Regions from separate parts of the Streptomyces sp. NPDC033966 genome, predicted to be linked through region 2. Evidence: riboswitches for the same ligand, from Rfam matches in the RefSeq annotation. Region 2 holds a riboswitch; each other region holds the start of a gene.

What was found. Region 2 has a riboswitch for cobalamin ahead of ACZ518_RS07715 (ABC transporter substrate-binding protein). Riboswitches for the same ligand answer to the same signal wherever they lie in the genome.
Region 1: linked by a shared signal. The riboswitch ahead of ACZ518_RS01420 (energy-coupling factor ABC transporter permease) and the one ahead of ACZ518_RS07715 (ABC transporter substrate-binding protein) in region 2 are both predicted to bind cobalamin.
Region 3: linked by a shared signal. The riboswitch ahead of metE (5-methyltetrahydropteroyltriglutamate--homocysteine S-methyltransferase) and the one ahead of ACZ518_RS07715 (ABC transporter substrate-binding protein) in region 2 are both predicted to bind cobalamin.

Annotation. Positions count from the first base shown of each region.
Region 1 covers NZ_JBVIRQ010000001.1:293,400-303,087, forward strand. The annotation lists gene gcvH (glycine cleavage system protein GcvH) at 1-366, shown strand, start outside; gene glyA (serine hydroxymethyltransferase) at 385-1,641, shown strand; gene ACZ518_RS01400 (L-serine ammonia-lyase) at 1,951-3,333, shown strand; gene ACZ518_RS01405 (SsgA family sporulation/cell division regulator) at 3,742-4,152, shown strand; gene ACZ518_RS01410 (AMIN-like domain-containing (lipo)protein) at 4,238-4,753, shown strand; gene ACZ518_RS01415 (flavodoxin family protein) at 4,780-5,499, opposite strand; cobalamin riboswitch at 5,632-5,857, shown strand; gene ACZ518_RS01420 (energy-coupling factor ABC transporter permease) at 5,887-6,585, shown strand; gene ACZ518_RS01425 (energy-coupling factor ABC transporter substrate-binding protein) at 6,585-6,947, shown strand; gene cbiQ (cobalt ECF transporter T component CbiQ) at 6,951-7,700, shown strand; gene ACZ518_RS01435 (energy-coupling factor ABC transporter ATP-binding protein) at 7,691-8,518, shown strand; gene ACZ518_RS01440 (PadR family transcriptional regulator) at 8,544-9,125, shown strand; gene ACZ518_RS01445 (EF-hand domain-containing protein) at 9,171-9,383, opposite strand; gene ACZ518_RS01450 (YncE family protein) at 9,512-9,688, opposite strand, start outside.
Region 2 covers NZ_JBVIRQ010000002.1:492,720-502,407, forward strand. The annotation lists gene ACZ518_RS07695 (LysR family transcriptional regulator) at 1-21, shown strand, start outside; gene ACZ518_RS07700 (LysR family transcriptional regulator) at 65-958, shown strand; gene ACZ518_RS07705 (ABC transporter ATP-binding protein) at 984-1,772, opposite strand; gene ACZ518_RS07710 (FecCD family ABC transporter permease) at 1,769-2,788, opposite strand; gene ACZ518_RS07715 (ABC transporter substrate-binding protein) at 2,785-3,774, opposite strand; cobalamin riboswitch at 3,810-3,947, opposite strand; tRNA gene ACZ518_RS07720 (tRNA-Trp) at 4,136-4,212, opposite strand; gene ACZ518_RS07725 (DUF4352 domain-containing protein) at 4,343-4,801, shown strand; gene ACZ518_RS07730 (GMC oxidoreductase) at 4,949-6,598, shown strand; gene ACZ518_RS07735 (carboxymuconolactone decarboxylase family protein) at 6,722-7,201, opposite strand; gene ACZ518_RS07740 (NAD(P)H-dependent amine dehydrogenase family protein) at 7,198-8,280, opposite strand; gene ACZ518_RS07745 (glycoside hydrolase family 18 protein) at 8,535-9,688, shown strand, end outside.
Region 3 covers NZ_JBVIRQ010000009.1:290,030-299,717, forward strand. The annotation lists gene ACZ518_RS25840 (amino acid ABC transporter permease) at 1-156, shown strand, start outside; gene ACZ518_RS25845 (amino acid ABC transporter ATP-binding protein) at 153-938, shown strand; gene ACZ518_RS25850 (ABC transporter substrate-binding protein) at 992-2,017, shown strand; gene ACZ518_RS25855 (GNAT family N-acetyltransferase) at 2,025-2,735, shown strand; gene ACZ518_RS25860 (LLM class flavin-dependent oxidoreductase) at 2,872-4,008, shown strand; gene ACZ518_RS25865 (NtaA/DmoA family FMN-dependent monooxygenase) at 4,036-5,421, shown strand; gene ACZ518_RS25870 (LLM class flavin-dependent oxidoreductase) at 5,418-6,464, shown strand; gene ACZ518_RS25875 (LLM class flavin-dependent oxidoreductase) at 6,477-7,595, shown strand; cobalamin riboswitch at 7,688-7,886, shown strand; gene metE (5-methyltetrahydropteroyltriglutamate--homocysteine S-methyltransferase) at 8,067-9,688, shown strand, end outside.

The DNA.
Region 1 (9,688 bases), on a different contig from region 2:
CTGCGTTACACCAAGGAGCACGAGTGGCTGTCGGCCGTCGAGGACGGCGTCGCGACGGTCGGCATCACGGAGTTCGCGGCCAACGCGCTCGGTGACGTCGTCTACGCCCAGCTCCCCGAGGTCGGCGACACCGTCACCGAGGGCGAGACCTGTGGCGAGCTGGAGTCGACCAAGTCGGTCAGCGACCTGTACTCCCCCGTCTCCGGCGAGGTCACCGAGTTCAACCAGGACGTCGTGGACGACCCGGCCCTGGTGAACTCCGCCCCGTTCGAGGGTGGCTGGCTGTTCAAGGTGCGCCTGTCGGAGGAGCCGAAGGACGCGCTCACCGCCGACGAGTACGCCGCGCTCACCCACTCCGACAACTGACACCCCAGGGGCCCCTGAATGTCCGTTCTGAACACCCCCCTCCACGAGCTCGACCCTGACGTCGCCGCCGCCGTCGACGCCGAGCTCGTGCGCCAGCAGTCGACCCTGGAAATGATCGCGTCGGAGAACTTCGCTCCGGTCGCCGTCATGGAGGCCCAGGGCTCGGTCCTGACCAACAAGTACGCCGAGGGCTACCCGGGCCGCCGCTACTACGGCGGCTGCGAGCACGTCGACGTGGTCGAGCAGATCGCGATCGACCGCATCAAGGCGCTGTTCGGCGCCGAGGCCGCGAACGTCCAGCCGCACTCGGGTGCACAGGCCAACGCCGCCGCGATGTTCGCGCTGCTCAAGCCGGGCGACACGATCATGGGCCTGAACCTGGCCCACGGCGGTCACCTGACCCACGGCATGAAGATCAACTTCTCCGGCAAGCTCTACAACGTGGTCCCGTACCACGTCGACGAGACCGGCCAGGTGGACATGGCCGAGGTCGAGCGCCTCGCCAAGGAGTCCAAGCCGCAGCTGATCGTCGCCGGCTGGTCCGCGTACCCGCGCCAGCTGGACTTCGCCGCCTTCCGCCGGATCGCGGACGAGGTCGGCGCGTACCTGATGGTCGACATGGCCCACTTCGCGGGCCTGGTCGCCGCGGGCCTGCACCCGAACCCGGTGCCGCACGCCCACGTCGTCACCACCACCACGCACAAGACCCTCGGCGGTCCGCGCGGCGGCGTCATCCTGTCGACGCAGGAGCTGGCCAAGAAGATCAACTCCGCGGTCTTCCCGGGCCAGCAGGGCGGCCCGCTGGAGCACGTGATCGCGGCCAAGGCCGTCTCCTTCAAGGTCGCGGCCTCGCCGGAGTTCAAGGAGCGCCAGGAGCGGACCCTGGAGGGCGCGAAGATCCTCGCCGCCCGCCTGGTCCAGGACGACGTCAAGGCCGTGGGCGTGGACGTCCTCACCGGCGGCACCGACGTGCACCTGGTCCTGGTCGACCTGCGCAACTCCGAGCTGGACGGCCAGCAGGCCGAGGACCGCCTCCACGAGGTCGGCATCACGGTCAACCGCAACGCCATCCCGAACGACCCGCGGCCCCCGATGGTCACCTCGGGTCTGCGGATCGGTACGCCGGCCCTCGCGACCCGCGGTTTCGACGCCGAGGCCTTCACCGAGGTCGCCGAGATCATCGCGCAGGCGCTGAAGCCGAGCTACGACGCCGCCGACCTCAAGGCGCGCGTCTCGGCCCTGGCCGCGAAGTTCCCGCTGTACCCGTCGCTCTAGGGACGGCTCCGGGGGCCCGGCCTTGTTCTTCACAAGGCCGGGCCCTTTTCATGACCGCCCGCACCCGTACGGGTGCTCTCCGGCGGCCCGCACACCCTCCTGGCGGCCGCCACGGCCCCCGGCACGCCCTTGCGGGCCCTCCCGGCACCGGAACGCGACCCGGCTCACGTCCGTCGGCCCCGTCCGGGAGGCGAACCGTTCATCTCCACGCGTTACGCTCGTCTGCCGGACAAAATCCGCAGATCCCCCGTCTTGATCACCACACCCCTGCCCCCTCCCCACCCCACGAGCAGACAAGGGAGTCCGCCAGTGGCCATCTCCGTCTTCGACCTCTTCTCCATCGGCATCGGCCCGTCCTCCTCCCACACGGTCGGCCCGATGCGCGCGGCGCGCATGTTCGTGACGCGGCTGAAGAAGGACGGCGTCCTCGCCCAGACCGCCTCCGTGCGGGCGGAACTCTTCGGCTCCCTCGGCGCGACCGGCCACGGGCACGGCACGCCCAAGGCGGTCCTGCTCGGCCTGGAGGGCCACTCCCCCCGCACCGTGGACGTCGAGACCGCCGACGACGAGGTGGAGCGCATCCGCAAGAGCGGCAAGCTGCGGCTGCTGGGTACGGAGATAGGCAGTGCCCACGAGATCGACTTCGACGAGCCGAGCCAGCTGATCCTGCACCGCCGCCGCTCGCTGCCCTACCACGCGAACGGCATGACCCTCTTCGCGTACGACGCCGCCGGCGCCCCGCTGCTGGAGAAGACGTACTACTCGGTCGGCGGCGGCTTCGTCGTGGACGAGGACGCGGTCGGCGAGGACCGGATCAAGCTCGACGACACCGTGCTGAAGTACCCCTTCCGCTCGGGCGACGAGATGCTGCGCCTGGCCAACGAGACCGGTCTGTCGATCTCCTCCCTGATGCTGGAGAACGAGAAGGCCTGGCGCACCGAGGAGGAGATCCGCGAGGGCCTCCTGGAGATCTGGCGCGTCATGCAGTCCTGCGTCTCGCGCGGCATGTCCCGCGAGGGCATCCTCCCGGGCGGCCTGCGCGTCAAGCGCCGCGCCGCGTCCACGGCGCGCCAGCTGCGCACCGAGGGCGACCCGATGATGCACCGCAGCGAGTGGACGACGATCTACGCGATGGCCGTCAACGAGGAGAACGCGGCGGGCGGGCGCGTGGTGACCGCCCCCACGAACGGTGCTGCGGGCGTCCTGCCGGCGGTCCTGCACTACTACGTGAACTTCGTGCCCGGCGCGGACGAGGACGGCGTGGTCCGCTTCCTGCTGGCCGCGGGCGCGATCGGCATGCTCTTCAAGGAGAACGCCTCGATCTCCGGCGCCGAGGTCGGCTGCCAGGGCGAGGTGGGCTCCGCCTGCTCGATGGCCGCGGGCGCCCTCGCCGAGGTGCTGGGCGGCACCCCCGAGCAGGTCGAGAACGCCGCCGAGATCGGCATGGAGCACAACCTCGGCCTGACCTGCGACCCGGTCGGCGGCCTCGTCCAGATCCCCTGCATCGAGCGCAACGGCATGGCCGCCGTCAAGGCCGTCACCGCCGCGAAGATGGCGATGCGCGGCGACGGCAGCCACAAGGTCTCCCTCGACAAGGTCATCAAGACCATGAAGGAGACCGGCGCCGACATGAAGATCAAGTACAAGGAGACGGCGCGCGGCGGCCTCGCGGTCAACGTCATCGAGTGCTGATCCGCGAAGTACGCAACACAACGGGGCCGGCGCCGGCGGCAGCAACCTCGGCAACTCCTCCACCGCGCAGCAGGTCGCGTCGGGCTTCGGTGCGTCGCACCAGAACAACGGCGCCCAGGCCGACGGATCCGGCTCCACCGCGATCGGCCGGTCCGACAACCACGACGCGCTGATCTGCAACCCGCTGCCGTAGCGGCCGGCCGCGCGGCACCGCCGCCACCGGACACCGGGCCCGCCCTCCCCCCGGAGGGCGGGCCCTCCGCATGCCCGTGGCGCGCCGCCCGGCCGAAAAGAGGCCCTGCGGCCCGGCGGCTCGGGACCTTCGGCCCCGCGGCGCGCCCCCGGGCCGCGGATAGCGTGCCGGGAGGGGCGCGGGAAGACCCCACGCGCGACGAGAGGCAGCCGCCGATGGCCACCATCACCGAACAGAGACTCCTGCCGCTGCGGCTGGAAGCCGCCCCCCTGTCCGTGCCCCTGACCGGCCGGTTCGTCTACCGCACGGACCGCCCGTACGAGGTGGCCGTCGACTTCCGGGGGGCCGGGACGCACCTCGCCCGCTGGGTGTTCTCGCGGGAGCTGCTGCTCGACGGGCAGAGCGCCGCCACCGGCGAGGGCGACATCCAGGTGTGGCCGCGGTGGAGCGGCTCGGAGCCGCGCGTCCTGCTGGGCTTCAGCAACGGCGGGCAGAGCTGCGTGGTCTCCGCCCGCGCCAAGGACGTGCGCGAGCTGTGCCGGCGGATGACGGAGCTGGTGCCGCGCGGGCAGGAGCGGCGGCACTACGACCTGGACGCACAGCTGAGCGCGCTGCTGGCGCACTGAGGCGGCGCGCGCGGAACCGCGCGCCCTCCGGCGGTGTCCTATGAGATGACAGGCAGTCCCCGTCTCACGGAACCGGGGAGACATCATGCGTCACCCGCACCGCCGCCGGATCGTGGCCCTCGCCACGGGCGCCCTGCTCACCGCCGGGCTCGCGCTCTCCGCGTCGCCGGCGTCCGCCGCCACCACGACCACCACCAGCACCCAGACGCCGCTCGTCGTCAATGCCCGCTGGGGCGGGCACTGCACGTACGACCGGCTCGTCATCGACCTCCAGGGCTACGTGCCCCCGGTCACCGTCACTCCCGTGTCCCAGCTGGTCTACGACGGGTCCGGCAAGCCCGTGCCGCTGGCCGGGAAGTACTTCCTGGAGATCCGCCTGCACCCCGCCGCCGGGCACGACGACGCGGGGCAGAACGTCTACCAGGGGCCCAGGCTCCAGAAGATCTACCTCAGCAAGCTCAAGGGCATGGCCATGACCGGCGACTACGAGGGGTACGTGACCTTCGGCGCCGCCTTCGACACCCAGCCGACCTACAACACCTCCGTCCTGCACTCGCCCGAGCGGCTCGTGCTGGACTTCCCGCACCCCGACACCTGCTGACCCGCGGACGGCCCGGAGCCGCCCGGTCAGCGGTGTTCGGGGTTGGGGAAGTCGAAGCGGCAGCCGGCGTCCCACAGGGATCGCTGGTTGCCGTGGGCCGGCATGCCGCCGGCGCGCTTGAGGAGCGCCGCCAGGTGCATCAGGTTCCACGACATGAACGTGGTGTTCCGGTTGGTGAAGTCGTTCTCGGGACCGCCCGAGCCCGGGTCCAGGTAGGAGGGGCCGGGGCCGGCCTCGCCGATCCAGCCCGCGTCGGCCTGGGGCGGGACGGCGTAGCCGAGGTGCTGGAGGCTGTAGAGGATGTTCATGGCGCAGTGCTTGACGCCGTCCTCGTTCCCCGTGATCAGCGCTCCGCCGACGCGCCCGTAGTAGGCGTACTGGCCCTGCTCGTTCAGCAGCGAGGAGCAGGCGTAGAGCCGCTCGATGACCTGCTTCATGACGGAGCTGTTGTCGCCGAGCCAGATCGGGCCGCACAGCACCAGGATGTCGGCGTCCATGATCTGGCTGTAGAGGACCGGCCACTGGTCGCTCTCCCAGCCGTGGTCGGTCATGTCCGGCCAGACGCCGGTGGCGATGTCGTGGTCGACGGCGCGGATCAGCGAGGTGCGGGCGCCCGCCGACTCCATGACGGCCCGGCTCTTCGCGATCAGGCCCTCGGTGTTGCTGGTCTCGGGAGAGCGTTTGAGGGTGCAGTTGACGAAGACGGCGGAGAGGTCCTCGTAGCGGGGGCTCTGGTCGGCTGCCATGTCCTCCACCGTGCCGGGCGCCCGGCGGGCGGGCCAGCGGGCCTGGCCCGTCCGGGGTGTGCCGCGGGGCGGCGGCCGGGTGGCGGCCGGGGTGGCCGGATCGGTCCGGGTTGTGACGGTCCGTGCGGGCGACTAGGGTCGTCTGGCCTTGGTGTTCGGGAAACCGGTGGAAGACCGGTGCGGCCCTCGCCACTGTGATCGGGAAGTCCGGCTCCACTCTCCCCCAGACTCCGTCCGGGAGGTGCCCCCACCGCGGGAAGCCACTGGGCCCGCGCGGGAGACCGCACGGTCCCGGGAAGGCGGAGCCAGGGCATCAGTACCCGTGAGCCAGGAGACCGGCCGGGGCGCGTCGTCCATCCACGAGGTGCTGGAGAGGTCTCCCAACCCATGCATATAGCCGAGGGGTTCCTACCCCCTTTGCACGCGGTCGCCTGGGGCGCCGCGTCCGCCCCCTTCGTCGTCCACGGGGTCCGCGCGCTGACCCGCGAGGTGAAGGCGAACCCGGAGAGCACGCTGCTGCTCGGGGCGTCCGGCGCGTTCACGTTCGTCCTGTCCGCCCTGAAGATCCCTTCCGTGACGGGCAGTTGTTCGCACCCGACGGGGACGGGGCTCGGGGCCATCCTCTTCCGGCCGCCGATCATGGCGGTGCTCGGCACGATCACCCTCCTCTTCCAGGCGCTGCTGCTGGCCCACGGCGGGCTCACCACGCTGGGCGCCAACGTCTTCTCGATGGCCATCGCCGGGCCCTGGGCCGGCTACGGGGTCTACCGGCTGCTGCGGAAGTCCGGCGTGCCGCTGATGGTGACCGTCTTCGCCGGCGCGTTCTTCGCCGACCTGGTCACCTACTGCGTGACCTCCGTCCAGCTGGCGCTGGCCTTCCCCGACCCGGCGAGCGGCTTCCCGGGCTCCCTGGAGAAGTTCGCGGGCATCTTCGCCGTCACCCAGATCCCGCTCGCGATCAGCGAGGGCCTGCTGACGGTGCTCGTGATGCGGCTGCTGATGCAGTCCAGCAAGTCCGACCTGGTCCGGCTCGGGGTCGCGAAGCTGACCGGCGGCAAGCAGGCGAAGCAGGAGGCGGCGCTCTGATGAGCAGGAACGCGAAGATCAACACCCTGCTGCTGCTCCTGGTGGCGGCGCTGGCCGTCATCCCGCTCGCGCTGGGGCTCGGCGACGGCAAGGAGGAGCCGTTCACCGGCTCCGACGCTCAGGCCGAGGCGGCCATCACCGAGCTGAAGCCGGACTACGAGCCCTGGTTCTCCCCGCTGTACGAGCCCCCGTCGGGCGAGGTCGAGTCCGCGCTGTTCGCCCTCCAGGCGGCACTCGGGGCGGGCGTGCTCGCCTACTACTTCGGCGTCCGCAAGGGCCGCCGCCAGGGCGCGGCGCAGGCCCTCGCGCGGGCCGAGGCCGAGGCCGAGGCCGAGCCGGCCCGCCCGACCCCGGAGTCGTAGCCGGTGCTGCCGATCGACGTGGCGGCCCACTCCAGCCGCTGGCGGGGCCGCCACCCGCTGGAGAAGGCCCTGCTGGGGCTCGGGCTCACCGTCACCGCGGTGTGCCTGCCGCCCTGGCCGGGCGGGCCGCTGGTGGCCGCCGCGACCCTGGCCGTGCTGCTCGGGCCGGCCGGGGTGGCCGGGCGGCAGCTGTGGCGGGCCTTCCGGATCCCGCTGGGCTTCTGCGTGACCGGGGCACTGCCGTTGCTGGTGTCGGTGGGCGGCCCGGACGGGTTCCTCGCCCTCGCCCCGGACGGGCCCCGGCACGCGGTGGAGCTGCTGCTGCGCACTTCGTCGGCCTCGCTCGGGGTGCTGCTGTTCGCCTTCACGACCCCGGTCTCGGACGTGCTGCCCAGGCTGGTGCGGGCCGGGGTGCCGGCGCCGGTGGTGGACGTGGCCCTGGTGATGTACCGGATCGGCTTCCTGCTGCTGGACTCGATGGCCCAGGTCAGGCGCGCCCAGGCGGCCCGGCTCGGGCAGACGGGCCGGGCGGCGGTGTGGCGTTCGCTGGCCGGGCTCGCGGCGACCTCGTTCGTCCGGGCCTTCGACCGCGCGGCCCGGCTCCAGGAGGGGCTGGCGGGGCGCGGTTACGACGGCGCGCTGCGGGTGCTCGTGCCCGACGCGGCGCTGTCCTGGCGGTTCCTGACGGGGTCCGCCGCCCTGCTGACCGCTCTGGTCGCGGGGACCCTCGTACTGAAGGAGCTGTGGCTGTGACCCCGTTGGTGGAGCTGGTCGGCGCGGGGTACGCGTACGAGGACGGCCCGGCCGTGCTGTCCGGGGTGGACTTCGGCATCGCCGAGGGCCGCGCGCTGGTGCTGCTGGGCCGCAACGGCAGCGGCAAGACCACGCTGATGCGGCTGCTGAGCGGGGGCCTGCGGCCGGGCTCGGGGGCGCTGCGGCTCGGCGGCACGGAGGTGGCGTACGACCGCAAGGGCCTGGTCCGGCTGCGGACCTCGGTGCAGCTGGTGGTGCAGGACCCGGACGACCAGCTCTTCGCGGCCTCCGTGGAGCAGGACGTGTCCTTCGGCCCGATGAACCTGGGCCTGCCGGCGGCGGAGGTCCGCGAGCGGGTGGAGGGCGCGCTGGCCGCGCTGGACATCACGGCGCTGCGGGACCGCCCGACGCACCTGCTGTCGTACGGGCAGCGCAAGCGCGCGGCGATCGCGGGCGCGGTGGCGATGGCCCCGCGGGTGCTGATCCTGGACGAGCCCACGGCCGGGCTCGACCCGGACGGCCAGGAACGCCTCCTGGACGTCCTGGCGGGCCTGCGCGCGGCCGGCACCACGGTGGTCATGGCCACCCACGACGTGGACCTCGCGGTCCGCTGGGCCGACGACGCGGCCGTGCTGACCCCGTCCGGGATCCGCACGGGCCCCGCCGGGGAACTGCTCTCGGACCCGGAGCTGCTGGCGTCGGCGGGGCTGCGGTCGGCCTGGGCGCCGGTGGTCGGGGCGTTCCTGCGGACCCGGGGGGTGCTGGCGGACGGGGCGCCCGGGCCGCGGACCCCGGAGGAACTCGCGGCGCTGGGCTGAGCGCGGGGCGACCTACGATGGCGGCATGTCGCTGCCGCACGCCATCCTCACCGCCCTGCTGGAGAAGCCCTCGTCGGGGCTGGAGCTGACCCGGCGGTTCGACAAGTCGATCGGCTACTTCTGGTCCTCGACGCACCAGCAGATCTACCGGGAGCTGGGGCGGCTGGAGGAGGCGGGGCTGATCCGGGCGCTGCCCAGCGAGGTGCCCGTGCGCGGGCAGAAGAAGGAGTACGAGGTGCTGCCCGACGGCCGCGCGGAGCTGGCGCGGTGGGTGGACGAGAGCCAGGACCCGAAGCCGGTGCGGGACGCGCTGCTGCTGCGGATCCGCGCGGCGGCGGTGGTCGGGCCGCAGCGGCTGGGGCCGGAGCTGCGGCGCCATCTGGAGCTGCACCGGGCGCAGTTGGCCACGTACGAGGCCATCGAGGCGAAGGACTTCCCGGCGGGGCGGGACGCGGCCGCGGACCGGCTGCGCCGGCTCGTGCTGCACGGCGGCATCGCCCTGGAGAGCTTCTGGCTGAGCTGGCTGGAGGAGGCCCTGTCCGAGGTGGAGGCCCTGTCCGAGGTGGAGGGCCCGGCGCGGGCCCAGGCGCCGGAGGGCGGGGCCTGACGCGCCCCCGCCCCGGCGGGCGGGGCGGAGGCGGACGCGCCGCGCTTACTTGTTCAGGGAGGCCCAGAACTCGTCGAAGCTCATCAGCTTGTCGCCGTCGCTGTCCTTGGCGGCGATCACGGAGTCCGCGACCGCGGCGGTGACGTAGTGGTCACCCATCGCCTTCATGGCCGCGCTGTACTCGTCGGCCGTGACGAAGCCGTCACCGTTCACGTCGAACTTGTCGAACGTCGCCCGTGCGCTCTCGATGTCAGCCACTGGGTCCACCCCTTCTCGGTGCTTGTTGACCGGCTCAGGGTAGCGGCCCGGGGCGCCGCAGGCTCCCGCGGGTCCCGTTCGGGTCCCTTCACCCGTACCTGCCGCCATGTCCGGGACCGCCGCGTCCGCTAGCGGAAGATGCCGGTGTGACCGAGGGAGTAGCGGCCGGGCTGCGGGTACACGGCGAGGCCGTGGGGGCCGCCGCCGACCGGGATGCGGGCCAGCTGCTTGCCGGTGACGGTGTCGATGGCGTAGACCTCGGAGTTGTAGCGGCCGGAGAGCCACAGCACCTGGCCGTCGGCCGA
Region 2 (9,688 bases):
CTCGGGACAATGTCGCTGTAAGGGCCGGATCAGGCGCCGGAATCACTGAGCAAACGGGGGGCGCGTGGAGCTGCGCGATATCGAGATCTTCCTGACGTTGTCCGAGGAGCTGCACTTCGGGAGGACGGCGGAGCGGCTGCACGTGTCGGCGCCGCGGGTCAGCCAGGCGATCAAGAAGCAGGAACGGTCGATCGGGGCCGAGCTCTTCGAACGGACCAGCCGCCAGGTACGGCTCACACCGGTCGGCGAGCAGCTGCGCGACGACCTGCTCCCCGTCTTCCAGGGACTGAAGGCGAGCATGGACCGGGCGCGGCTCACAGCCCAGGGCAAGACGGACGTCCTGCGGATCAACCTGTTGGTCTCCAACGCACACGAACTGCGGCCCTTCTGGGATGCCTTCCGCGCGCAGCATCCGACGTGCGGGATACGACTCCGCTACAACGGCTTCATCGATCCGTTCGGGCCGCTGCGCAGGGGCGAAGCCGACCTGCTGCTCGCGTGGCTCCCTGTCGAGGAACCGGATCTCACCGTGGGCCCGGTGCTGTTCGAGGAGACCCGGGTCGCAGCCGTGGCGTCCGACCACCGGCTGGCGGTCCGGCCCTCGGTGTCCCTGGAGGTGTTCGCCGACCACGGCGTGGTCGGCGGGGAGTCGCTGCAGCCCGACTACTGGGAGGACGCGTTCATGCCCTTCTACACGCCCAGTGGCCGGACGATCGAGCGGAACACCTGCTCCGCCACCGACCTGGACTCGCTGTTCATGATCATCTCCTCGGGTGAAGCCGTCCACTCCTTCGCAGCCCAGGTCACCCGCTTCCATGTCCGCCCCGACATCACCTACCTGCACCTCCACGACGCCCCGAAGATGCGCTGGGGCCTGGTCTGGCGGTCGGACAACGGCAACCCGATGGTCCGGTCCTTCGTACGCATCGCCCGCGAGCTCGGGACGATGTCCCTGTGAGCGGCCTTCCGCCCCGCGCGGGTTGCTAACCGGGCGGCTGCGGGAGGTAGACGATGCTGGGGGCGCCCGTGGTCGGGTGGGTCCCGACGCGGGTGCGGACCCCGTAGACGTCCGCCAGCAGTTCCTCGTCCAGTACCTCGCCCGGCGGTCCCGCGGCGACGACCCGGCCCGCCGACAGGACGTAGAGCCGGTCGCAGAAGGAGGCCGCGAGGTTGAGGTCGTGCAGGACGAGGAGGGCGGTCGCGGGCAGGCCGCGGACCAGGCCGAGCACCTCCAGCTGGTAGCGGATGTCGAGGTGGTTCGTCGGCTCGTCCAGGGCCAGCAGGCCCGGTTCCTGGACGAGGGCGCGGGCGACGAGGGCGCGCTGGCGCTCACCGCCGGAAAGCTCCTCGAAGCGCCGCTCCGCGTAGCCGGCCGCGCCGACCCGCTCCAGCGCCCCGGCCACCTGCCGCCGGTCCTCCGGGCCGTCCTGCTCCCAGAAGCGCTTGTGCGGGCTGCGGCCCATGGCGACGACCTCGCGGACGGTCAGCCCGAAGGTGCCGGTGGCGTCCTGCGGGACCACCGCCACCCGCCGGGCGCGCTCCTTGGCGCCCAGCGCCCCGGCGTCGGCGCCGTCGAGGAGCACCCGGCCGGCGGTGGGCCGCAGGGTGCCGTAGACGCAGCGCAGCAGGGTGGTCTTGCCGCTGCCGTTCGGCCCGACCACGCCGACCGTCTCGCCGGGGCGGGCGGTGAGGTCGATCCCGTGCAGCAGCGTGTGCCCGTCCACCTCGTAACGCAGGGCCTCGACGGCGAGTTCCGCCGGTCCGCGCGTCATCCCGCCACCCCCTCGGTGCGGCTGGTCCTGCGCAGCATCCACAGGAAGAAGGGCCCGCCCACCAGCGCGGTGACCACCCCGACCGGGACCTCCTCGGGAGCCGCCGCCGTACGGGCGACCAGGTCGGCCAGGACCAGGAAGACGGCCCCGGCGAGCGCGGCCACGGGCAGCAGCGCCCGGTGGCCGGCGCCGACGGCCATCCGGGCGGCGTGCGGGACCATCAGGCCGACGAAGCCGATGGCCCCGCTGTAGGCGACGAGCACCCCGACGACGAGGGAGGAGAGCACGAACACGGCGGCCCGGAACCGGCCGGTGTCCAGGCCGAGGGTGCGCGCGCCCTCCTCCCCGGCGAGCAGCAGGTCCAGCGGCCGGGCCAGGGCGGTGAGCAGGGCCGTGCCGAAGAGCAGCGCGACGGCCGGCAGGGAGAGTTCGTCCCAGCGCGCCCCGCCGAGGCCGCCCAGGGTCCAGAACAGCGCGGTGCGGATCTGGTCGGGGTGCGCGGAGAGGACCAGGACCAGGCTGGTCAGCGCGGACAGGATGTACTGCACGGCCACCCCGGCCAGGATCAGCCGGCCGGTGGTCATGGTGCCGCCGCGCCGGGCCATGGCGTAGACGGCGACGAGCGCGGCCATGGACCCGGCGAAGGCGGCGGCCGGCAGCCCGATCCCGCCCGCGACTCCGGCGGCGCCCGCACCGAACACGATGACCAGCACCGCCCCCGCCGAGGCCCCGGAGGAGGCGCCGAGCAGGAAGGGGTCGGCGAGCGGGTTGCGCACGAGGGCCTGGAGGACGACGCCGGCCACGGCCAGTCCGGCCCCGACGACCGCCCCGAGCAGTACCCGCGGCATCCTCACGTCCCACACGATGGAGGCGAAGGCCCCGCGGGCGCCGGGGCCGCCGAGGACGATGTCGACGACCTGGCCGGGTGGGATCCGTACGGGTCCCAGGGCCAGCCCCGCCACCGCCGAGGCGGTGAGCGCGGCGGCGAGCAGCACGAGCGCGAGTCCGCGCCTCACGGGGCGTCGGGGTGCAGCTGGCGGCCCAGGGACTCGACGGCGTCGGCGACGCGCACGCCGAGCACGGCGGAGGAGAGCGGCAGCACGGCGAACCGCCGGTTCTTCACCGCGGGAACCTGCGCGAGCGCCGGGTCGTTCAACAGGCGCTGCTTCTTGGCCTCCACGGTGGTGCCGCCGTAGTCGTAGATGAGGACGACCTCGGGTCCGCGTTCGATGACCTTCTCCCACGGCACGTCGCCGAAGGTGTCCTTGAGGTCGGCGAACACGTTCGCGCCCCCGGCGAGGGAGACGATCTCGTTGCCGATGCCGTTGCCTCCCGAGGTGAAGGCGGAGGCCTCGCCGGAGTCGTAGACGAAGACGGACGGCCGGGCCCGGTCCTTCACCCGCGCGCTGACGGCGTCGACGCGCCGCTGTTCCTCCCGGACGAGGGCCTCACCGCGTTCGGGCACGCCGAAGGTCCGGGCGACCTCGGTGATCTCGGTCTTCAGCTGTTCGAGCCCGACCGGGCCCTCGGTGCAGTACTCCACGCTCAGCCGGGAGCCGATGCCGGCCTTGGCCAGCCCCTCGCGGTCCCGCCCCTGCCCCTTGTCGAAGGCACTGGCGTAACCGCCGTAGACGAAATCGGGGTTGGCGCCGAGGAGCACCTCCTTCGAGGGGTACTCCTTCGCCAGCACCTTGATCCTGTCGTAGGCGGGCCGGTAGGCGGGCAGCACGGAGTCGTCGAGGTAGGCGGTGCCGGCCATCCGGTCCTGGAGCCCGAGGGCGAGCATGATCTCGGTGGCGTGCTGGTTCATGGTGACGGCGCGCTCGGGCGGCGCCTGGTAGGTGCTGCTGACACCGCAGTTGGTGACGGTGTACGGGAACCCGGGCGCGGTCTGCGCCCCGGCGGCGGACCGCTCGGCCCCGGGCGGCCCGCCGCAGGCGGCGAGCGGCACGACGAGGGCGAAGGGCAGGAAGGAGCGCACGGCGGCGCGGACACGCGACATGGTGAGGCCTCTCCGGGGGATCCTCGTCCCCGGTCGAAGTGAAGAGGCGGTGCGTCAGTGTCTGACTCCCGGCCGTCGCGCGCACGCGGCGGCCGGTCACAGTGGCGGGACCGCACCGGAATCACACCGGTTTCCTGTCCTGCACCGCCGGGACAACCAGGCCAAGTCTGCCAGACGCGATCTTCACCCCCGGAAGGGGCGGCGGAGGGGTGGCGGGCCACCCGGATGGTTCGGGGGCCTTCTCACCGGGGTGGGCGAGCCGTTCCAGGATCCTGTCCCCACCCTGTCCCCACCAGACGACAAAAAGGACCCCGGGAGAGGTCTCCCGGGGTCCTTTCGACAAGAAATGCCCGTTCAGGCTTGGCAGGGGTAGCAGGATTCGAACCTACGACATCTGGTTTTGGAGACCAGCGCTCTGACCAGCTGAGCTATACCCCTTCGGTGGGTCACACCCTGCCATGAAGCGGCCGGAAGATCCAATCCATTTTCCGCGTCGCCGGTGGCGGGAGCGGGGCGGGCGGAGGATCGTGGGCGGGGAGGGGGTGGACCGCCGAGCCTGGGAGGCGTCGTGCGCCACCGTCCGGGGCGCCTGCTGGGGCCCCTCCTCGTGCTGCTGCTCGTCGGTGCCGGGCCCGACGGGTCCGGGGAGACCGTTTCGCTCGACGGGGACCGGGCCGGGGAGCGGCTCGACGTGACCCTGACCCGGGTCGTCGACCCCGCGGGCAGCGCCGGACCGGACCGGCTGGTGGCGGTGGAGCTGCGGCTGGAGAACACCGGGACGGTGCCGTACGAGGACTCCCCCGCGCCGGCCGCGCACCTGCTCGACACCGAGGGGCAGCGGTTCACGGGGACGGGCACCGCGACCGGTGCCGGGCCGAGCCTGCCGGACACCGTCACCCTGGTGCCCGGGGATTCGGCGTCCGGGTTCGTCACCTTCCGGCTTCCCGAGGGCGCCCGCCTCGCCGCCGTGCAGTTCGCGCTGGACCGGGGACTGGGCGACGACGTGGGCCACTGGAGCCTGTCCTGAGCCCTGCGGCCGCAGCGCCCGCAGCAGCGCTCTCGGCAGCGCCCCATGGAACGGAATCAGCCGGAAGTCACCGCGACGCGTGTAGTGACTTAGCAGGCTTTCACCAGTAGAACTTGTTCCCACTCCATCGAGAGTGAGGAACGTCACATGAGTGACAAAAACCTGCACAGCAAGGTATCCAGAGGTGTCACCCGCCGCGGATTCATCGCTGGAACTGGTTCTATTCTCGGAGCGATGGCGCTGGCGGTCAACGTCACCCCGGCCCATGCCGAACCGGCCACCACCACCGCCGCCGGGCCCATCGAATCCGGCGCCCGCGTCCCGGTCCTCGTGATCGGTACCGGCTACGGCGGCTCCGTCGCCGCGCTGCGGCTCGCCCAGGCCGGTGTCCCCGTGCACATGGTCGAGATGGGCATGGCCTGGGACACCCCCGGCAGCGACGGCAAGATCTTCGCCAACACCACCAGGCCCGACTACCGCTCGTACTGGCTGCGCACCAGGACCAAGGCGCCGCTCAGCAATTTCCTCGGCTTCCCCATCGACAAGGACGTCCCCCGCTACACGGGCATCCTCGATGCCGAGGAGATGGGCGGCATCATCGTCTACCAGGGCCGGGGCGTCGGCGGCGGCTCGCTCGTCAACGGCGGCATGGCCGTGACCCCCAAGCGGCAGAACTTCGCCGCGATCCTGCCCTCGGTGGACGCCGAGGAGATGTACGGGACCTACTACCCGCGGGCCAACGCCGGGCTCGGGGTGGGTCTGATCGACCCCGACTGGTTCGAGACGGTGGACTGCTACCAGTTCGCCCGCGTCGGCCGCAAGCACGCCCAGCGCTCCGGGTTCCCCTTCGTCTTCGTCCCCGACGTCTACGACTGGGACTACATGAAGAAGGAGGTGGCGGGCACCGTCCCCAAGTCCGCGGTCGACGGGGAGATCCTCTACGGGAACAACGCGGGCAAGAAGTCCCTCCAGCAGACCTACCTGGCCGCCGCCCGGGCGACCGGGAAGGTCACCGTCTCGCCCCTGCACCGGGTCACCACCGTCTCCCCCTCGGACGGTGGCGGCTACACGGTCGTCATGGAGCAGCTCGCCACCACCGGGGACGTCGTCGCCACCAAGACCGTCACCGCCGACCGGGTGTTCTTCGCCGCCGGCAGCGTGGGGACGAGCAAGCTGCTGGTCCGGCTGAAGGCGACCGGCGCACTGCCGAACCTGAACGAGGAGGTGGGCAAGGGCTGGGGCGACAACGGCAACGTCATGTGCGGCCGCGCCAACCACATGTGGGACCCGACCGGGAAGGTGCAGGCCTCCATCCCCTGCGGCGGCATCGACAACTGGGACGCGGGCGGCGCCTTCGCCGAGGTGGCCCCGCTGCCGACGGGGATCGAGACGTACGCGTCCTTCTACCTCTCCATCACCAGGAACCCGAACCGGGCGCAGTTCTCGTGGAACGCGGCGGCGGGGAAGGTGGAGCTGAACTGGCAGACGGCGTGGAAGCAGCCCTCGATCGACATGGCGAAGACCATCTTCGACAAGATCAACGCCAGGGAGGGGACGATCTACCGGACCGACCTCTTCGGGACCAACAAGGTCTGGGGCGACCATCTCACGTACCACCCGCTGGGCGGGGCGGTGCTGAACAAGGCCACGGACAACTACGGCCGGCTGCACGGGCACCCGGGCCTGTACGTCATCGACGGAGCGCTGATCCCCGGCAACACCAGCGTCAACCCGTTCGTGACGATCACGGCCCTCGCCGAGCGCAACATCGAGAAGATCATCGCCACGGACCTCTGAGCAGGTCCCTGAGCAGGCCCCTGAGCAGGTCCCTGAGCAGCTCTCTGAGCGGACCGGTTCCCGGGGCCGTCCGGATCCTCCGGGCGGCCCCGGGCCGTGCCGCGGGCGCCGGGGCGTCACGGTTCAGCCGCCCGGCAGCACGCAGACGCTGTCGAGGCCCAGTACGTGGTTGAGCCGGCCGAAGGCCAGCCAGGAGCCGATGCTCATGCTGAGCTCCACGATCTCCAGCTGGCTGTAGTGCGCGGTCATCCTCGCCCAGAAGTCGTCGTCGAGGTTGTGGTGGTCCAGGGCGTAGCGCTCGGCGTACTCGGCGGCGAGCCGGGTGCGGTCGTCGAAGGCCGTGGTGGTGCGCCATGCGGTGACGGCGTCCGCGAACTCCTCCTCGACCTTCTCCCCGTCCCGGTCGGTGCGCCAGTCGAGGCAGAAGACGCACCCGTTGATCTGCGCGATGCGCAGCCGCGCCGCCTCGAACTCGCGCAGGCCGAGCGTCGTGTGGGCGTAGACGGAGAGGGAGAAGTTGGCGGCGGCCATGCCGATGCCGGGGACCATGTCCCCCCACACGTACTCGATCGGGTGCTGTCCGTCGGGGATGTCGATCCTCATGGCTGCTTCCTTCCGAGTTTGCCGACTGCGGGCCGCAGCGGGACGTCCAGGGCGTCGTAGAGGCCGGGTTCCGCGGCCACCAGCCAGTCGATGGCCCCCACCAGGCGGCCGACGGCGGTGGCGTTCCCGCCGGCCGAGCGGTTGCCGCCCTCGTCGGTGGCCTCGACGGTCACCTCGATGCGGGGGCGGCCCTCGATGACCACCCGGTGGGCTCCGGCGCCGCCCTCCGGCGGGACGGGCCAGTCGGGGGCGCAGGAGGCGTGGATGCGGGTGACGTGTTCGATGACGATGCGGGGTTCGCCGCCGACGATGCCCTGGACCTCGAAGCGGATGGCGCCCTGGGTTCCGGCCTCGAAGACGCCCATGGAGGGGGTGTTCACCGTGCTGTCGAGGGCGCGGCGCTGCGAGGTCTCGCGTATCTCGTCGAGCTCGACGCCGAGGGCGCGGGCCATCATCCGGATCTGGCCGCCCCACACCATGGTGGGGATCGAGGGCATCAGCATCATCGGCTCGTGGTCCATGGGGTGGCCCATGCCGACGAGGTGGCGTACGGAGTCCGGCTGGTCGTACGTGGAGTAGTCGAAGATCTCCTGGCAGCGGATGGCGTCCACGGTGGTGCCCAGGCCGCTGATCAGCAGCGGGAGCACGTCGTTGCCCCAGCCGGGGTCGACGCCGGAGGCGAAGAGCGAGCCGCCGCCCTCGGCGATCGCGGCCAGGACGGGGTCCCGGAACTCCGGTGGGGCGCTGCGGTGGTCGTAGAGGGGGTAGAGGGCGGGGCTGACGACGGCCGCGCCGGCGGTGATGGCGCGGCTGATGTCGGCGAGGGCCCCGTCGGGGCGGATGTCGCCGGACGCCGCGTAGACGACGGCGGCCGGGCGGGCGGCGAGCACCGCTTCGATGTCGTCGGTGGCGGCCACCCCCAGCCGGTGGCCGAGTCCGGCGAGTTCGCCGGCGTCGCGGCCGGTCTTCGCGGGGTCGTGGACGATGACTGCCGTGAGTTCGAGCGCCGGGTGGGCGTCGACGGCGCGGATCGCCGCGCGGCCGACGTTGCCGGTGCCCCAGACCACCGTGGGAATCATGCGCGGAGGGTAGCGAGGGGGCGTGGAGGTGCCCAGCGTCGTGAAGGAGGTTTTTCGGACGGGTCCCCAGCGGGTCACCGCCCGGTCCGCGGCCGTGGTGAACGCCCCCTTGACCCGGGTGGTCCAGACCAATACGTTCCCGGGTGGGACGGGCGCCGCCGGTGCAGGGCCGCGCCCGTCCCCGCACGGCTCAGGAGCACCACTCCCCGCATCCGCAAAGGAAGCCCATGCGTTCCACGCGCCCCATGCACCCCATGCGCCGCAGCACCCTCGGCCGGCTGGCCGTCGCCGCCTGCTCCCTCTCCCTGCTGACCGCCTTCGCGCCCGCCGCGGCGGCCGGGAACGGGGACCGGGACGCCGCGGGCGGGCACGCCCGCTCGTACCGGAAGGTCGGCTACTTCACCCAATGGGGCGTCTACGGGCGGGACTTCCAGGTCCAGGACCTGGAGGCGAACGGCACCGCCGGCAAACTCACCCACGTCAACTACGCCTTCGGCAACATCGGCGCCGACGGCAAGTGCTTCACGGGCAACGTGGCCGGCGAGGCCGACGCCTGGGCGGACTACGCGCGCCCGCTGGACGCGGCGCACTCCGTGGACGGGGTCGCCGACACCGCTGACCAGCCGCTGGCCGGGAACTTCAACCAGCTGAAGGAGCTCAAGGCCGAGCACCCCGGGCTCAAGGTGCTGATCTCGCTGGGCGGCTGGAGCTGGTCCACCCACTTCTCGGACGCGGCCCTCACCCCCGCCTCCCGCAAGGCCCTCGTCCGTTCCTGCATCGACCTCTACCTCAAGGGCGACCTCCCGCAGGACGGCGCCCGGGGCGGGGCCGGAGCCGCCGCCGGGGTCTTCGACGGGATCGACCTGGACTGGGAGTGGCCGGGCTCGGAGGGTGACACCGACACGAAGTTCCGGCCGGAGGACAAGCGCAACTTCGCCGAGCTGGTCCACGAGTTCCGCACCCAGCTCGACGCGTTCGGGCGCGAGCACGGGCGCCCGTACGAGCTGACGGCCTTCGCCCCGGCCGCCCCCGCCAAGATCGACGCGGGCTTCGACGTCCGCCGGATCATGCGCGACCTCGATTTCGTCACCCTCCAGGGCTACGACTTCCACGTGTCCGGGGAGAAGACCACCGCCCAGCAGTCCGCGCTGTACGCCCGGGGCGACTTCAGCGTCGACGCCACGGTGGACTCCTGGCTGCGGCGCGGGGCGCCCGCGCGGAAGCTGGTGGTCGGCATGCCGTTCTACGGGCAGGGCTGGACCGGGGTCACCGGCGGCGGGGACGGCATGGGGAAGCCGGCCACGGGACCGGCGCCGGCGAAGTGGGCCGCCGGGTACGAGGACTACGAGGAGCTGAGGAAGCTGGCCGCCTCCGGCACCTTCCAGGTGCACCGCGACCGGCGCGGCGG
Region 3 (9,688 bases), on a different contig from region 2:
GTGGTCCTGACCAGCGTCGTGTCCGTCGTGCAGTTCTACGTCGAGCGGTACTACGCGCGCGGGGCACTGCGGACCATGCCGCCCACACCCCTGCAGCGGGCCCGGGCGGGCCTGCGCGAGCTGCGGGCACGCTTCCGGAAGGAGACCGCGCGATGACCACCACCGCCACGACGGGTGCACCCGCCGCCATAGAGGTGCACGACGTGCACAAGTGGTACGGCGACCGGCGGGTCCTGGACGGGGTGAGCCTGAACGTCCCGCCGGGCACGGTCACCGCGGTGATCGGTCGCTCCGGCTCCGGCAAGTCGACCCTGCTGCGGGTCGTCAACCACCTGGAGAAGCCCGAGGCCGGTCAGGTCAGCGTGGGCGGCGAGCTGGTCGGCGTACGGAGGCACGGGACACGGCTCAAGGAGCTGAGCGAACGCGCGATCCTCGCCCAGCGCGGGCGGATCGGCTTCGTCTTCCAGAACTTCAACCTCTTCCCCCACCTCACCGTGCTCGACAACGTGGCCGCCGCGCCGGTGGCGACCGGACGGCTGTCCAGGCGGGAGGCCCGGACGCTCGCCCGTGAGCTGCTGGAACGGGTCGGTCTCGGCAGCCGGGCCGACGCCTACCCGCGGCAGCTCTCGGGCGGGCAGCAGCAGCGGGTGGCCATCGCCCGCGCGCTCGCGCTGCGGCCCGGCGTCATCCTCTTCGACGAGCCGACCTCCGCGCTCGACCCGGAACTGGTCGGCGACGTGCTGGCCGTCATCAAGGACCTGGCCGGCGGCGGGACCACCCTCCTGATCGTCACGCACGAGATCGGCTTCGCCCGCGAAGTGGCCGACGAGATCGTCTTCCTGGACGACGGCCGGATCGTCGAGCAGGGCCCGCCCGAGCAGGTCCTGGACAACCCGGTCCACCCCCGGACCCGGGAGTACCTGAGCAAAGTGCTCTGACCGCTCACCCCGCCCCGTACCTCCTACCCCGCGAGTCGAAGGAACGTCACCCCATGCACCACCTGAAGCCATTCCGCAGAGCCCTCGCCACCGCGGCCGCCGCCGCGACCCTCGTCGCCGGGCTCACCGCCTGCGGCGGCAAGAGCGCAGCCACCGGAGCCGGCGGGACCGGTGCCCCGGCGGGCACCGCCACGGTCACCGTCGGCGCCCTGTCCAACGGCGCGGCGCAGCAGACCGACCTCACCGTCCCGGTGGAGGAGTCCCTCCGGGCGAAACTGCCCGAGGCCGTCCGTGAACGGGGGGAACTGGTCATCGGGGTGGGCGCGCTGCCCGCCGGGTTCCCGCCGCTGGCGTACGTCGGCACCGACCAGAAGACCCTGACCGGCGCGGAGCCGGACCTCGGAAGGCTGGTGGCCGCAACGCTCGGGCTGAAGCCGGTGGTGAAGAACTCCACCTGGGAGAACCTGTTCGTCGGCATCGACAGTGGCAAGGTCGACGTGGCCTTCTCCAACGTCACCGTCACCGAGGAGCGGAAGAAGAAGTACGAGTTCGCCTCGTACCGGCAGGACAACCTGGCCTTCGAGGTGCTGAAGGACAACCCCTGGCAGTTCGGCGGCGACTACCGCAACCTCGCGGGGAAGTCGGTCGCGGTGGCCCGGGGGACCAACCAGGAGAAGATCCTCCTGGAGTGGCAGGCGAGACTGCGGTCCGAGGGCAAGGACATCGACGTCAAGTACTTCCCGGACAGCAACAGCACCTACCTGGCGCTCAGCGGCAAGAAGATCGACATCACCTTCGTGCCGAACCCGTCCAGCGCGTACCACATCACCCAGACCGCCAACAGCGGCACGCCGACCCGCAACGCGGGCCAGTTCTCCGGCGCGGGGGAGACCCTCCAGGGGCTGATCGCGGCGACCGCCAAGAAGGACGGCAAGCTGGCCGAGCCTGTCGCGGCGACGATCAACCACCTGATCCAGAACGGGCAGTACGCGAAGCTGCTGGCGGCCTGGAACCTGTCCGAGGAGGCCGTGAAGACCTCCGAGGTCAATCCGCCCGGCCTGCCGCTGACCAACTCCTGAGCCACCGGTGCCACCCCACATCCTGGACAATCCCGCCTGGGCCTCGCTCTGCGGTCCGCACGCCCCGTTCGCCGTGCCGGCTCCGGACGGCGGCGGCCGCGCCGCCCGCTACCGCGACGACGTCTCCCCCTTCGCCGCCCTCGCCGACCCCGGCGACCCCCGCTCCTGGCATGATTTGCAGGCCCTGACCGGTCCCGGGCAGGTCGTCGGGCTCACCGGCCTGCTGGACCCGCCCGACGGCTGGGAGACCGTGGGCTCGGTCCCGGGCGTGCAACTCGTCGACACCGGACTGAGCGCCGAACCGGCGCCCGAAGCGGTGCGGCTCGGTCCGGCCGACGTACCGGAGATGCTCGACCTCGTCGCCCTCACACGGCCGGGCCCGTTCCTGCCCCGGACCGTGGAACTGGGCAGGTACCTCGGGATCCGCCACGAGGGCCGGCTGATCGCGATGGCGGGGGAGCGGCTTCGGCCACCCGGCTGGACGGAGATCAGCGCGGTGTGCACCCGCCCCGGCCACCGGGGCCGGGGGCTGGCGACCCGGCTGGTGCGCGCGGTGGCCGCGGGCATACGGGAACGCGGGGAGGTGCCGTTCCTGCACACCGGGGCGTCCAACACCGCGGCGATCCGGCTGTACGAGTCGATCGGCTTCACGCTGCGCAGGCGGCCGCTGTTCCTCGCGGTCCGGACACCGGGCAACAAGGCTGCCGAATTCCCTTAATGCTGCGGTCATTGTGCCGCTGTTGCGTACGACGTAGCGTTTTTTCGAGCCGGTCCGAAGAATTCCCGGACCCGCTTCCCCAACCCCCCTTCTTTTCCTTCCTTCACCACGGTCGATCAGAAAGGCGTTGTTCGACGTGTCCGAACTGCACCTCGCCGTCGCGCTCGACGGCGCCGGCTGGCACCCGGCTGCCTGGCGGGAGCCGGGCGCCCGGCCCGCTGAACTGTTCACGGCCCGGTACTGGGCCGACGTCGTCGCCGAGGCGGAGGCCGGGCTGCTGGACTTCGTCACCTTCGAGGATGGTCTGGCCCTCCAGTCGTCCGCGGCGGCGGAACCCGACGCGCGCACGGACCGGGTGCGCGGGCGGCTGGACGCGGTGCTGACCGCCGCCCGGATCGCGCCGCTGACCCGGCACATCGGTCTGGTCCCGAGCGTGACGGCCACGCACACCGAGCCCTTCCACATCTCGAAGGCGATCGCCACGCTCGACTACGTCAGCCGGGGCCGGGCGGGCCTGCACGTACAGACCTCCGGACTGCCGTACGAGGCACGGCACTTCGGGCGCCGGGCGTTCCCCGCGCCGGTGGGCGAGCTGGCCGAGGAGGCCGCCGACCACGTGGAGGTGGTGCGCCGGCTGTGGGACAGCTGGGAGGACGACGCGGAGATCCGGGACGTGGCCACCGGCCGGTTCGTCGACCGCGACAAGCTGCACTACATCAACTTCGAGGGAGCGCACTTCAGCGTCCGGGGGCCGTCGATCACCCCGCGTCCGCCGCAGGGCCAGCCCCTGGTCACGGCTCCGGCCGGCACGACAGCCCCCCGGACCGGTCCGGTCGACCTCGTGTACGTCACCCCGCGCGACCTGGACGAGGCACGGGCCGCGGCCGCCGTGCCGGCCCCGCCGCCCGGCCCCCGGCACGTTTTCGCCGACCTCACCGTGTTCCTGGACGAGGACGGCCCGGCGGCCGCCGCCCGCCGCGACCGGCTCGACCGGATCGCGGGCGCCCCGGCCCCCACCGACGCCGCCACGTTCAGCGGGACCCCCGCCCAGCTCGCGGACCGGCTTCAGGAGTGGCGGGAGACGGGCCTGACCGGATTCCGGCTGCGTCCCGGCGTCATCGCCCACGACCTGCCCGCCATCACCCGCCGGCTGGTGCCCGAGCTCCAGCGGCGCGGCGTGTTCCGCAGTACGTACGAGGCATCCTCGCTGCGCGGGCTGCTGGGTCTGGAACGCCCCGCCAACCGCTACGCCGCCGCAGCCCTCACGGCCTGACCCCGGATCCGGAACCGGAAGGACACCATGAGCACCAAGCCGCTCAAGCAGATCCATCTCGCGGCCCACTTCCCCGGGGTCAACAACACCACGGTGTGGAGCGACCCCGCGGCCGGCAGCCACATAGAGTTCGACTCCTTCGTCCGCTTCGCGCAGACCGCCGAACGCGCCAAGTTCGACTTCCTCTTCCTCGCCGAAGGGCTCCGCCTGCGCGAACAAGGCGGGAAGATATACGACTTGGACGTGGTCGGCAGGCCGGACACCTTCACCGTGCTCGCCGCGCTGGCCGCCGTCACCGAGCACCTCGGCCTGACCGGCACCATCAACTCCACCTTCAACGAGCCCTACGAAGTGGCCCGTCAGTTCGCCTCGCTGGACCACCTCTCCGAGGGCCGGGCCGCCTGGAACGTGGTCACCTCCTGGGACGCCTTCACCGGGGAGAACTTCCGCCGCGGCGGATTCCTGCCCCGCGAGGACCGCTACACCCGGGCCCAGGAGTTCCTGGCCACCGCGACCGAGCTGTTCGACTCCTGGGACGGCACCGAGGTCACCGCCGACCCGGTCTCCGGCACCTTCCTGCGCGACGCACGCGCCGGGGCCTTCGCCCACCAGGGACGCCACTTCGACATCGAGGGCCACTTCAACGTGCCGCGCAGCCCCCAGGGCCGTCCGGTGTTCTTCCAGGCCGGCGACTCCGACGAAGGCCGCGAGTTCGCCGCCGCATCCGCCGACGCCATCTTCGGCCGGTACGCAACCCTGGAGGAAGGCCGGGAGTTCTACGCCGACGTCAAGGGACGCCTGCCCCGGCACGGCCGGCGCCCGGAAGAGCTGCTGATCCTGCCCGCCGCCACCTTCGCCCTGGCCGACACCGACGCCCAGGCCCGCGAACTCGCCCACGAGGTACGGCGCTCCCAGGTCAGCGGTGCCACCGCGATCAAGTACCTGGAACACGTCTGGAACCGCGACCTGTCCGGCTACGACCCCGACGGACCGCTCCCGGACGTCGACCCCGACCCCGGCGAGAACACCATCGCCCTCGGCCGCGCGAGCGTACGGCAGTTCCGCGACCCGCTGGCCACCGCGCGTCAGTGGCGCGAGCTCGCCGAGGCCAAGAACCTCTCCATCCGCGAGCTGGTGATCGCCACCACCGCCAAGCAGACTTTCGTCGGCTCTCCCGCGACCGTCGCCGAGTCCATCAACAGCCTGGTGCAGGCGGACGCCGCCGACGGCTTCATCCTGGTCCCGCACATCACCCCGGACGGACTGGAGGGCTTCGCCGACACCGTCGTCCCCCTCCTTCAGGAACGCGGAGTCTTCCGCACCGAGTACACCGGCACCACCCTGCGCGACCACCTCGGACTCGACGTGCCGGCGGTCCGGCCGGCCGGCGAGCGGCAGGCCACGGCCTCGTGAAGTTCCTGGCCATCACGCTGATCGTGCACGCCCCGGACCCGGTCACGGGCCGGCTGACCCCCGTCCGCACGCGGTTCCGCGAGGTCGTCGACAGCGCGCTGGCGGCGGAGGAGCTCGGCTTCGACGGTTTCGGCGTCGGCGAGCGGCACGAGCGGCCGTTCCTGTCGTCCTCGCCGCCGGTGGTGCTCTCCCACATAGCCGCGCTGACCCGCCGGATCCGGCTCTTCACCGCCGTCACCACGCTGAGCCTGCTCGACCCCGTCCGGGCGTACGAGGACTACGCGACGCTGGACCACCTGTCCGGCGGCCGGCTGGAGCTGATGATCGGCAAGGGCAACGGCACGGCCCAGCGGGAGCTGTTCAACGTCACGCCCGAGGACCAGTGGGAGCGCAACAGCGAGGGTTACGAGCTGCTGCGGCGGCTCTGGCGCGAGGACCGGGTGACGGCGGAGCCCCGGTTCCGGCCGGCTCTGCAGGACGCCCAGGTGCTGCCCCGCCCCGCTGGGCTGCCCCCGCGGGTGTGGCACGGCAGCGCGACCAGCCGGGAGTCCGTGGACCTCGCCGCCCGCTACGGCGATCCGCTGTTCTCCGCGAACGTCACCCATCCGATCGGCCCGTACGCCGAGCTGATCCGCCACTACCGGGAGCGCTGGGAGCACTACGGGCACGACCCGGCGCTCGCCGTGGTGGGCGCGGGTACGGCCGGCTTCCACGCGGCCCGCACCTCGCAGCAGGCGGTGGCGGCGTACCGGCCGGCCTTCGAGCAGTACCTCGCCTTCCACGAACACGCCGGCGTGGAACCGGTGTTCCCGCACCTGGACGACTTCGTGGAGCGCAGCTCCGCGCTGATCGGCAGCCCCCAGCAGATCGTCGAGAAGGTGCACCGCTACCACGAGCAGTTCGGCCACACCGTCCTGCACCTGCAGGCCGAGCCGGGCGGTCTCCCGCCGGCCGCCCACCGCGCCTCGCTGGAACTGTTCCAGTCCGAGGTCGCGCCGGCGCTGCGCCGCGAGATCCCCGATCCCCCCTTCGCCGATCTGTAAGGAGACCTGGCCATGTCCGGCATCCCGCTCGGGGTCCTCGACCTCATCCCGATCCCCTCCGGCTCCACCGCCGCCGACGCCCTGCACAACAGCATCGATCTGGCCCGGCAGACGGAACAACTCGGCTACGCGCGCTACTGGTTCGCCGAGCACCACCTCAATCCCGGAGTCGCCGGGACCTCCCCGGCAGTGGTGCTGGCCCTGACCGCCTCCGCCACCTCCACGATCCGGATCGGCTCCGGGGCCGTACAGCTCGGCCACCGCACGGCGCTGTCCACGGTCGAGGAGTTCGGCCTGATCGACGCCCTGCACCCGGGCCGCCTCGACCTGGGCCTGGGCCGCTCGGCGGGCCGGCCTCCGCAGCGGGCCGGGGAGGCGGAGCCCTTCGTCGGACACACCCCGAACGGGCTGCGCATCCCGGAGCGCTTCTCCTTCGCGCACGTGGCGGGCCATCCCCGGTTCGTGCTCCAGCAGAAGCTGCTGAACCTGCCCGGTGCCCAGCCGCAGGACTACGGCGAGCAGGTCGACGACGTCCTCGCGCTGCTGCGCGGCGAGTACCGGTCCGGCGAGGGCATCGAGGCGCACGTCGTCCCCGGCGAGGGGGCCGACGTACAGGTGTGGATCCTGGGCAGCAGCGGCGGCCAGAGTGCCGAGACGGCCGGCCGCAACGGCCTGCGGTTCGCCGCGAACTACCACGTCAGCCCGGCGAGCGTGCTGGAGGCGGCCGAGGGCTACCGGGCCGCGTTCAAACCCTCCGCCGAACTGGACCGCCCGTACCTCACCGTGTCCGCCGACGTGGTCGTGGCCGAGGACGACGCCACGGCCCGCGAACTGGCCGCCGGATACGCGCCCTGGGTACACAGCATCCGCACGGCCGAAGGCGCCATCCCCTTCCCGTCCCCGGGAGAGGCGCGGGCGCTGACGGGCCCCTGGACGGACGCAGACCGGAAGGTGGTGGCCGACCGGGTGGAGACACAGTTCGTCGGCTCGCCGCGGACCGTCGCCGATCACCTCGAACGGCTCCAGGAGGCCACTCGCGCCGACGAGCTGCTGATCACCACGATCACGCACGACCACGCCGACAGGGTCCGCTCCTACCGTCTCCTGGCCGAGGAATGGCGCCGCCGCTGACGCGCCCGCCGTCAGGCGCACGTCTCGTTTCACCATCCGAAACGTGGACATCTCTGTCGATGGCTTGGGCACACCCCGTAGGGTGGCCGGTGCAGCTGGTTCGCCCCGTCCGCCAGGCGGGATGCGTCGTAAGAGGGAACCCGGTGGGAATCCGGGACTGCCCCGCAGCGGTGAGCGGGAACGACCGCCGTCATACGCACTGGGTCCGGGACGGGCCTGGGAAGCGACGGCCAGTAGGTGCCCGCCGGGAGACCGGCAGGCGTGCCCGCGAGTCCGAAGACCTGCCCGTTGCCCGTGCCCGGCCCATGCCGTGCGCGGATATCCCGGTGACCTCGTGGGCGGGTCGGCGTACACAACGAGACGGGCGACCGCGCTTGCCGCGCGACGTCGCGACCGTCCGTTGCCGGTACTCCTTCGCGCCTTCGTCCCCTCGCCGGGATCTCAGGGATCCATCTCGCGAAGGAGATCTCCGTGACCACCAAGTCCGCAGCCGCGGCAGCAGGCGCCACTGTTTACGGCTACCCCCGCCAGGGCGGGAGCCGTGAGCTGAAGAAGGCCATCGAGGGCTACTGGAAGGGCCGTGTCACGGCCGAGGCCCTCCGCACCACCGCCGCGGAACTGCGCCGTACCAACTGGCAGCAGCTCGCCGGCGCCGGCATCACCGAAGTGCCCACCGGGGACTTCTCGTACTACGACCACGTCCTGGACACCACCGTCATGGTCGGCGCGATCCCCGCCCGGCACCGGGCCGCGGTTGCCGCCGACGCCCTGGACGGCTACTTCGCGATGGCGCGCGGGACGCAGGACGTGCCGCCGCTGGAGATGACCAAGTGGTTCGACACCAACTACCACTACCTGGTGCCGGAACTCGGTCCGGACACCGTCTTCACCGCCGATCCCGCGAAGCAGGTCGCCGAGCTCGCCGAGGCCCTCGCTCTCGGCCACACCGCCCGTCCCGTCCTGGTCGGGCCGGTCACCTACCTGCTGCTGGCCAAGCCTGCACCCGGTGTCGCAGCGGACTTCGAGCCGCTGACGCTGCTCGACCGGCTGCTGCCCGTGTACGCGGAGGTCCTCGGCGCACTGCGTGCGGCCGGGGCGGAGTGGGTGCAGCTGGACGAGCCTGCCCTGGTGCAGGACCGTACCCCGGCCGACCTGGGTGCGGCCGCCCGCGCGTACCGCGAACTCGGAGCCCTCACCGACCGGCCGAAGCTGCTGGTCGCCTCGTACTTCGACCGGCTCGGCGACGCCCTGCCCGTCCTGGCCAAGGCTCCCGTCGAGGGCCTCGCCCTCGACTTCACCGGCCCGGCCGCCGCCAACCTCGACGACCTCGCCGCCGTCGGCGGACTGCCCGGCAAGCGGCTGGTCGCGGGGGTCGTCAACGGCCGCAACGTCTGGGTCAACGACCTGGAGAAGTCCCTGGCCACGCTCGGCACCCTGCTGGGCCTGGCCGACCGGGTGGACGTATCCGCCTCCTGCTCCCTGCTGCACGTCCCGCTCGACGCCGCGGTGGAGAAGGACGTCGACCCGCAGATCCTGCGGTGGCTGTCCTTCGCCCGGCAGAAGACCGCCGAGATCGCGACCCTGGCGAAGGGCCTCAGGTCCGGCACCGCGGCGGTGGCCGGTGATCTGTCCGCCAACCGGGCCGCCCTCGCGTCCCGAGCGGCCTCCCCCATCACGCACGACCCTGCCGTCCGTGCCCGCACCGCGGCTGTGACCGACGCCGACGGCCGGCGCTCCCAGCCCTACGGCCGGCGAGCCGCCGCCCAGCGGGCCCATCTCGGCCTGCCACTGCTGCCCACCACCACGATCGGGTCCTTCCCGCAGACCGACGAACTGCGCGTGGCCCGCGCGGACCTGCGGGCCGGGCGGATCGACACTGCCGGGTACGAGGCACGTATCAAGGGTGAGATCGAGGAGGTGATCTCCTTCCAGGAGAAGACCGGCCTGGACGTCCTGGTGCATGGCGAGCCCGAACGCAACGACATGGTCCAGTACTTCGCCGAGCAGCTGACGGGGTACCTGGCCACCCAGCACGGGTGGGTCCAGTCCTACGGCACCCGGTACGTGCGGCCCCCGGTGCTGGCCGGCGACAT